Regions from separate parts of the Isoptericola sp. Y581 genome, predicted to be linked through region 1. Evidence: predicted binding sites of a transcription regulator. Region 1 holds the regulator's gene; the other holds the start of a gene.
The links. The regulator LexA, encoded in region 1, represses DNA repair genes until DNA is damaged. The targets are predictions, from matches to a motif close to TCGAACANNTGTTCGA.

Region 1 (4,490 bases):
CTCGCCCAGGGCTCCGGCCGCCTGGTGCGGGGCAGCGAGGACCGGGGCGTCGTCGCCGTCCTCGACCCCCGGCTCGCGACGGCCCGCTACGGCACCTTCCTCACCCGGTCGATGCCCGACTTCTGGCCGACCACCGACGGCGAGCTCGTCCGCGCTGCGCTGCGTCGGCTCGACACCTAGCCTGGAGCAGTGAACGGCACACGGAGCACGACCAAGCTCGCGATCGTCGGCGCCGGCGCGGTGGGTTCGACCCTCGCGTACGCGGCGCTCGGCCGGGGCGCCGCCAGGTCCGTCGCGCTTATGGACGTGAACCGCGCGAAGGTCGAGGCGGAGGTCCTGGACCTGCGGCACGGCGGCATGTTCATCCCGCAGGCCGAGATCGAGGGCTCGGACGACATCGAGGTGTGCCGGGGTGCGGACGTCGTGGCGGTCACGGCGGGCGCCAAGCAGAAGCCGGGGCAGACCCGCCTGGACCTCGCCGAGGCGACCGTCAACCTGACCCGCACGATCCTGCCGCGGCTCCTTGAGGTGGCGCCCGACGCGGTCTACCTCATGGTCACGAACCCGGTGGACGTCGTCACCTATGCGGCCCAGCAGATCAGCGGGCTCCCGCAGGAGCGCGTCTTCGGCAGCGGCACCGTGCTCGACTCGTCCCGGCTGCGCGACACACTCTCGCGGCACTGCGGGGTCGCCGTCGGAAACGTGCACGCCAACATCGCCGGGGAGCACGGTGACTCGGAGATCGTGCTGTGGAGCTCGGCCACGATCGCCGGCGTGCCCCTGCTGGACTGGCGCCCGTTCCGCGGCCGGCCGCCGCTCGACGAGCCGGCGCGGCGCCGGATCGCGACCGACGTCGTCGAGTCCGCCTACCGGGTCATCGCGGGCAAGGGGGCGACCAACTACGCCGTGGGCCTGGCCGCCACCCGCATCATCGAGGCGATCCTCAACGACGAGCACCGCGTGATGACCGTGTCGTCACGCCTCGACGGCTTCTACGGGATCGAGGACGTGTGCCTCTCGATCCCGTCGCTCGTCGACCGGCGCGGCGTGGCAGAAACCATCGACACGCCGCTCTCGGACGACGAGGTCGCGGGTCTGCGAGCGTCGGCCGAGAGCATGCGTGCGGTCCAGCAGCGACTGGGCCTGTGACGACACTGGGCCTGTGACGACACTGGGCCTGTGACGACCGGGCCGCCGCGGCCGTGACGCCGTCGCGGCTCAGAGGCTGCGGAGTACCGCCACGACCCGGCCGAGCACCTGTGCCTCGTCGCCGGCGATGGGGGAGTACGCCGGGTTCTGCGGCATCAGCCAGGTGTGGCCGTCCGCCTGCCTGAACGTCTTGACCGTGGCCTCGCCGTCGATCATCGCGGCGACGACCTCGCCGTTCTCCGCGACGGGCTGGCTACGCACCACGACCCAGTCCCCGTCGCAGATCGCCGCGTCCACCATCGAGTCGCCCGCGACCTTCAGCAGGAACAGGTCGCCGTCGCCCACGATCTGCCGCGGGAGCGGGAAGACGTCCTCGACGACCTGCTCGGCGAGGATCGGACCGCCCGCGGCGATCCGGCCCACCAACGGTACATACGAGGGCGGCGTGGCCGCCTGGGCGTCAGAGCCGGCCACGGAGCCGGCGACGAAGCCCGGGGTGCGGGCACCGACGGTGCCCGGCGCCTCGCGCGCGGTCCCGGCATCGGGGTCGACGACCTCGATGGCGCGCGGCCGGTTCGGGTCGCGCCGCAGGTACCCCTTGCGCTCCAAGGTGGTGAGCTGGTGCTTGACCGAGGACGGGCTCGCCAGGCCCACGGCCTCGCCGATCTCGCGCATGGTCGGGGGGTAGCCGCGCGCCGCCACGGAGCTCCGGATGGTCTCGAGGACACGCCGCTGGCGCGGAGTGAGCCGGTCGGCGGATGGCGTGAGCTCGCTCACCGAGGCGAGCGTGGCGCCGGGGGCGTCCGTCGCCGTGTCGGCGGTCGCCGTCCACGACTCCGCCGTGGTCGCCGGGGCCTGGTCCCGTCCGCTGGTCATCGCGTTCTCCGTCCTCCAGGGGCGGCCCGCCGCCGGGCCGATGAAATCCGACAAACCTTCCATCGCGCTGGTCGTCACTCTAGGCCAGATGCCCCCCGACATCAAACATCTGTTCGATCGGGTCTCGACCGTGTCGGTCGGACGTGGTACACCTAGTACAGCAGTTCGACGTACAGGTGTTCGAAGAACGTGTGTTCGACGAAGCCGGCGAAGCCGGCAACCGCGACGTGGACCGGAGGACGGGATGATGACCACCTCGAGCGCGACCAAGGACGTGACCGGCTTTCTGGGGCTCGGTGGCCTGCGGCTCACGCGGCGCGGCCGCGTCGTGATCATGTTGCTCGTCGTGCTCGTCCTGGTGGGTGCGGGGCTCGCCGGTCAGCGCGCGGTGGCGGAGTCGCCGGGGTCCGGCGTGGAGGTCCGGCTGCACACGGTCGCCCCGGGCGAGACGCTGTGGCAGTACGCGAGCGCGGTGCGCGGGGCGGGGGAGGACGTGCGGGACGTGGTCGCGGAGCTGCGCGAGCTGAACGGGCTGGCGTCGGCGGAGCTGCTGACCGGCCAGATGGTGATCCTCCCGCTGGACTGAGCGTCGCGCGCACTTCCTGGACCGAGCGTGGCGCGCATCACGGGCGCGCACCACGGTGCAGCAGGGCGCCCGGTCCATGACGGGCCTGCTTGCGCCGAGCGTCACCGGGCGCTTACCTTGTCGGGCAGCCGGGCGCCGGTCCGGAGCCGAGCGCAGGAGACCAGCGATGCACTGCCCGTTCTGCCGCCACGCGGACTCGCGAGTCATCGACTCGCGCACCTCCGACGACGGTGCGTCCATCCGTCGTCGCCGGCAGTGCCCCGCGTGCCAGCGCCGCTTCACCACCATCGAGACCGCGAGCCTGTCGGTCGCGAAGCGCTCCGGCGTCACCGAGCCCTTCAGCCGGGACAAGGTGGTGTCCGGGGTGCGCAAGGCCTGCCAGGGGCGTCCGGTGAGCGCCGACGACCTGGCCGTGCTGGCGCAGAAGGTGGAGGAGACCCTGCGCGCTTCTGGGCGCCCGGAGATCGAGGCCAACGAGGTGGGGCTCGCGATCCTCGGGCCGCTGCGCGAGCTCGACGAGGTCGCCTACCTGCGCTTCGCCAGCGTCTACCAGTCGTTCGAGTCGCTCGAGGACTTCGAGAGCGCCATCACGTCGCTGCGCGCCGAGCGCGAGACCCGTGACGACGACGGGGACGAGGCCGGGGACAGCCGGGATGCGGTCGGTGCGCGGGCGGCGGCCGGGGACGGCACGGAATGACGGCGTCCGGCGCCCGCGCGTCCGACGCCCGAAATGCCCTGGCGTCCCGGATGGCGGTAGCGCATGCTGGACCGGATCAGGTGCTTGCGCGGATGGCCGTGCCAGCACGCCCACCCCGACGGACGACGAGGTGATCGTGATGACGACGGACAATTCACGGGCGGAGAAGCCCAGCGAGGATACGAAGGCGCGCTTCCGGGAGGCGCTGGAGAAGAAGAACGCAGCCAGCCACCCGACCACGGGCAAGGACGCGAACACGGGACAGGTCCACGGCTCCGAGACCGCCGGTCCGGTCCAGAAGATGTTCCGCCGCAAGTCCGGCTGAGCGATCTCGACCACGCGCGCGAAGGGCGCCCCCGGAACTCCGGGGGCGCCCTTCGCGCATCGGCGTCGTCGAGGCGTCGTCGAGGTCAGCCGGCGGCCGGCCCGGGCGGGAACTCGGGACGCTCGAAAGCGTCGCGGATGCGCAGCCGGATCGTCGAGGGCATCTCCTGGAGCTTGGCCGAGGCGCCCCGTTGCGTCACGTCCGAGATGTCGGTCACGACGTACCCGATCTCCCCGCGCGTCGCGAGCATCTGTGCCTCGATGTTGGCGCCGTGGTCGGCGAAGACCTGGTTGACGGCCGCGAGGACGCCCGGGACGTTGCGGTGCAGCAGCATGATGCGGCCGACACCGGTGTGCGCGAGCTGCAGGCCCGGCAGGTTCACGGACAGCGTGGTGGATCCGGTCTGCACGAAGTCGCGGACCTTCTTGGACACGAACTCGCCGATGGCCTCCTGGGCCTCCTCCGTCGAGCCGCCGACGTGCGGCGTCAGGATGACGTTCGGCAGCCCCCGCAGGGGCGAGGTGAACTCGTCGCCGCGCTTTTTGGGTTCGGTCGGGAAGACGTCGACGGCGGCGCCGCCGAGGTGGCCCGACAGGATGTGCTCGCGGAGCGCCTCCACGTCGACGACGAAGCCGCGGGACAGGTTGAGGAAGATGGCCCCAGGCTTCATCCCCGCGAAGAGGTCCGCGCCGAAGAGCCCGGCGTTGCCGGGACGGCCGTCGACGTGGATGGTCACGGCGTCGGCGACCGCGAGGAGCTCCTCGATCGTCTCGACGCGGCGCGCGTTGCCGAGCGCCAGCTTCTCGGCCGTGTCGTAGAAGACGACGCGCAGCCCGAGGTTCTCCGCCAGGACGGAG
Region 2 (4,490 bases), 120 kb from region 1:
CCGTCCAGACCGAGGAGCAGGCGCCGCCCGCCCCCGACGGCGCCAGCGGCTGGCACACCATCGAGCTCACGATCCAGTGAGGGACGGACGACCGAGGGCCGCTGACGTCAGGTCCTGGCGGTCGCGGCCAGGCGGGCGCCGAAGAGGACGAGCGCGCCGCCGGTGACGCGGTCGACCCAGCGCACGGCGGACGACCGGCGCAGACGCGGCCCGAGGTACCCGGCGCCGAGCGCGACCAGGGACAGCCATGCCGATCCCAGCACGCAGTGCACCAGCGCGAGGGCACGCGCCCATGAGCAGCGGGTTCACGCCCTCGGGCACGAACTGCGGGATCGTCGCGACGGAGAACACGCCGACCCTGGGGTTCATCAGGTTGGTGCCCAGGCCCATCGTGAAGTCGCGCCGTCGGTCGCCCGTGGGGAGCGGCACGTCCGGCTCGGCGTCGTCCCCGCGGGCGCGGCGGAACGACCCTCGGATCATCGACACGCCCAACCAGACCAGGTAGGCGGCGCCGGCGACGGTGAGCACGCGGTAGGCGGTCTGGCTGGCGGCGAGCAGCGCGGCCGCGCCGCCGGCGGCGGCGGCGACGCCCCAGGTCAGCGTGCCGAACTGGATCCCGAGCAACGCCGCGAACCCTTGCGAGCGCGAGCGGGCGACGGTGCTGCGCCGCACGAGTGCGGTGTCGAGCCCGGGGACGATCGTCAGCAGCCCGGCGACGAGCGCGAACGCGAGCAGGCCGTCAGGGATGGTCAGGGCGTCGCGTTACGGCCGGGCGCGTCAGAACGGCGGCGGGCGGTCGTCGGGCAGGAAGGGCTGCGGCGGTGCCCTGTGCCGGGTGGTCTCGGGTCGGGTGGGCTCCGTGAGGTGGACCCGCCCCGTCGGCGACGTCCACTCGAGCGTGCCGTCGGGCGGGTCGCTCCTCGTGGCTGTGCCGGCGACCTGGCAGACCGTCCACCGCGTGCTGTGCTTCGTCACGTGATGTCGGCGGCACAGATGGGCCAGGTTGTCCGCCCGCGTCTGTCCGCCGTCGGCCCACGCCACCGTGTGGTCGACGTCGCTGCGGGCGGCGGGGCGGGTGCAGCCGGGGAAGCGGCAGGTCGCGTCCCGCTCGGCCAGGAGCGCCCGCAGGTCCGCGGGGACGACGTAGGAGCTGCGCCCCACGGACAGCACGACGCCCGTCTCGGGGTGCGTGAGGATGCGCCGGAAGGACGGCGCGTGGGCGCACAGGGACCGGGCGGTCTCGGCGTCGATCGGGACGTGCCCGTCCAGGATCGCCGGGGCGTCCGTGATCCCGAGCAGGCTCAGGACGGGGACGGTGACGTTCACGCGCGGACGGACGGCGCGGGCCAGGGGCGCGAGCGATCCGGGGGCGCCGGTGCCGGGCGGGAGATCGAGGGTGCCGTCGTCGAGGAGGAGGTCCGTCAGCGCGTCGGCGCGCAGCTCCCCGCGACAGCGGGGGTCGCCGTCGTCGTGGAGGCGGTCGGCGAGCACGTCGAGCCGATCGGCGACGGCGTGGGCGTGCACGGCGGGCAGGTGCGCGGTGAGCCACGCCATGCCGTCGCGGCCGGGGTCGACCCACACGCCGCGGTGGCGGCGGGCGTCCGCGTGCCGGACGTCCAGGGGTGTGGGGTGTGCCAGGTCGCGGGCGCGGCGGACGGCGCGGACGAACTGGGCGGGGGTGCTCGTGGTCGCGGCGTGCAGGACGCCGGTCTCCACGGAGCGAGCGGCGGCGGGATCGAGATCGCCGACCTGGCCCGCGAGGATGCTCGCGTGCCGCCAGGAGGTGCGTCCCTCGGCGAGGAGGGCGAGCATCCGCGGGGCGTGGTCAGTGAGGGTGCACGCGTGGTCGAGCAGGGTGCCGGCGGCGGTCTCGCCGAGGTGCAGGGCGGTGGCCAGGTCCGCGACCACGGCTCGGTACGCCAGCTCGTCCCGGCGGGCGGTGTCCGCGCGGGCGGTCATCGGGTCCGACTCGTCGAGGAGCGCGCTCTCGCACTCCGCGGCCTGGGCCGCGAGGCGCGCCGCCAGTGCCGCGCGCTCGGCCTCGAGGCGCGCGATCTGCGCCTGCACCGCCTCCAGCCTCGCCATGGTGTCGTCGAGGCTCGGCAGGCGCGCGACCGTGGAGCTGCTGGAACCGTCCCCGCGTCCGGCGCTGGGTCCCGGTGGGACGAACGCGTCGATGGCGTCGTCAGCGAAACGGCCGCGGGGATCCTCGCCGGCGAGGACCGCCCGTGCGCGATCGACCTCGGCGGCCTGGGCGACGGGCAGGGGGCCCAGATCCAACCCGAGCAGCCGGTCGAGCTCGGCGCGCCACGCACCCGCGGCGGCGGGTGTGCCGGCCTGCTCGGGATGCGTCGTCGTCATGGATCAACGATACCGGAAATCGAACGTATGTTCTAGCCCTCAGGCCGACGTGAGGCTGCCGAAATGCCGGGCGCGGGGCGCGGTGTGGCGCCTGCCGCCGCACGAGCATGCCGCCATGTACCGCAGGGATGCGCACCGGGTTGCGCGCCTGGCTACCATGGACCCACAGGCATCGACCCGGCCATCACCGGTGAGCCTCCGGAAGAACCGGCCGCACCTCAGCCTTAGTAGAACCGGACGGGTAGGCCCGTCACAGCCGTGAACGAGCGGCGGGTGTCAGCACCATCGACGTCCGCAAGCGGGGTGGTACCGCGGGACCCGCGCCTTCGGGCGGGGGCATCGTCCTCGCACGGCAGCAGCGACGTCGACCCGTACCACCGCCAGCTCGTTCGCACAGGAGCCCCCCCATGGCCTACCCCCAGCACCGCTCGTCCGACCCGCAGCCCGACCAGTCGGCCGATCAGCAGGGCGCAGCCTTCGGCATCGCCGGCGTCCCCGCGTCCCCGGACCTGCCGGCCATCGAGCGGGAGATCCTGGACTTCTGGGCTGCCGACGACACGTTCCGCGCGTCGGTCGCGAAGAACCCGGCGGGCCAGGACGGCAGCAACGAGTTCGTCTTCTACGACGGCCCGCCGTTCGCCAACGGCCTGCCGCACTACGGCCACCTGCTCACCGGGTACGCGAAGGACGTCGTGCCGCGCTACCAGACCATGCGCGGCAAGCACGTGGAGCGCCGGTTCGGCTGGGACACGCACGGCCTGCCGGCCGAGCTCGAGGCGATGAGCCAGCTCGGCATCAAGACCAAGGACGAGATCGTCGAGCTGGGCATCGAGAAGTTCAACGCCGCCTGCCGCGCGTCGGTGCTGCGCTACACCTCGGACTGGCGCGACTACGTGACCCGCCAGGCGCGCTGGGTCGACTTCGACCACGACTACAAGACGCTCAACGCCACGTACATGGAGTCCGTGCTCTGGGGCTTCAAGACCCTGTACGACAAGGGCCTCGTCTACGAGGACTTCCGCGTGCTGCCGTACTGCTGGAACGACCAGACGCCGCTCAGCAACCACGAGCTGCGCATGGACGACGACGTCTACCAGACCCGGCAGGACCCGGCGGTCACGGTGGGCTTCGACGTGGTCTCGACCCTTCGACAGGCTCAGGACGGCGCGGGCTCGACCGGCAAGGACGGCGGCGGGGTCCGCCCCGGCGACAAGCTGCTCATCTGGACGACGACGCCCTGGACGCTGCCGTCCAACCTGCTGGTCATGGTGGGGCTGGACATCGACTATGTCGTCGTCGAGTCGTCGTTCACGGGCACGCCGCAGCGCTACGTGCTCGCCGCGGCGCGTGTCGACGGCTACGCCCGAGAGCTCACGGACGAGGGCGAGGACGCGCCGCGCGTCGTCGGGCAGCTCACCGGCCGCGACCTGCTCGGTGTGTCGTACGCCCCGCCGTTCAGCTACTACGAGGGGCGCGAGCGTGCGCACCGCGTGGTGGAGGCGGACTTCGTCACGACGACGGACGGCACCGGCCTGGTGCACAGCGCCGGCGCGTTCGGCGAGGACGACAAGATCGTCTGCGACCGCGAGGGCGTCGCGTCCGTGATGCCCGTGGGCGCGGACGGCAAGTTCACGCACCCCGTCGACGAGTACGCGGGGCTGCAGGTCTTCGACGCGAACCTGCCCATCATCGACCACCTCAAGGCACGCACCCGCGGGGAGGCGGAGGCCGGCTCCACGACGTCCGGCACGGTGCTGCTGCGCCGCGAGTCGTACGCGCACTCCTACCCGCACTGCTGGCGCTGCCGGCAGCCGCTCATCTACATGGGCGTGTCGTCGTGGTTCGTCGAGGTCACCAAGATCAAGGAGCGCATGCTCGAGCTGGCCGAGCAGATCTCCTGGACGCCCGAGCACATCAAGCACGGCCAGTTCGGCAAGTGGCTGGAGAACGCCCGCGACTGGTCGATCACCCGCAACCGGTTCTGGGGATCGCCCGTGCCGGTGTGGAAGTCGGACGACCCGGCGTACCCGCGCATCGACGTCTACGGGTCGCTCGAGCAGATCGAGGCCGACTTCGGCCGACTGCCCCTGGGCCCGGACGGCGAGCCGGACCTGCACCGCCCCTTCGTC

Region 2: the regulator LexA is predicted to act here: its motif matches at 2,381-2,396, upstream of AC1C2W_RS05205 (HNH endonuclease signature motif containing protein).

Annotation. Positions count from the first base shown of each region.
Region 1 covers NZ_JCAIUK010000002.1:572,759-577,248, forward strand. Annotated here, with positions in the region: gene AC1C2W_RS05725 (ATP-dependent DNA helicase) at 1-180, shown strand, start outside; gene AC1C2W_RS05730 (L-lactate dehydrogenase) at 190-1,149, shown strand; gene lexA (transcriptional repressor LexA) at 1,219-2,025, opposite strand; gene AC1C2W_RS05740 (LysM peptidoglycan-binding domain-containing protein) at 2,273-2,611, shown strand; gene nrdR (transcriptional regulator NrdR) at 2,778-3,308, shown strand; gene AC1C2W_RS05750 (DUF5302 domain-containing protein) at 3,448-3,633, shown strand; gene serA (phosphoglycerate dehydrogenase) at 3,719-4,490, opposite strand, start outside.
Region 2 covers NZ_JCAIUK010000002.1:454,383-458,872, forward strand. Annotated here, with positions in the region: gene AC1C2W_RS05195 (molybdopterin-dependent oxidoreductase) at 1-80, shown strand, start outside; gene AC1C2W_RS05200 (LysE family translocator) at 67-672, opposite strand; gene AC1C2W_RS05205 (HNH endonuclease signature motif containing protein) at 778-2,361, opposite strand; gene ileS (isoleucine--tRNA ligase) at 2,769-4,490, shown strand, end outside.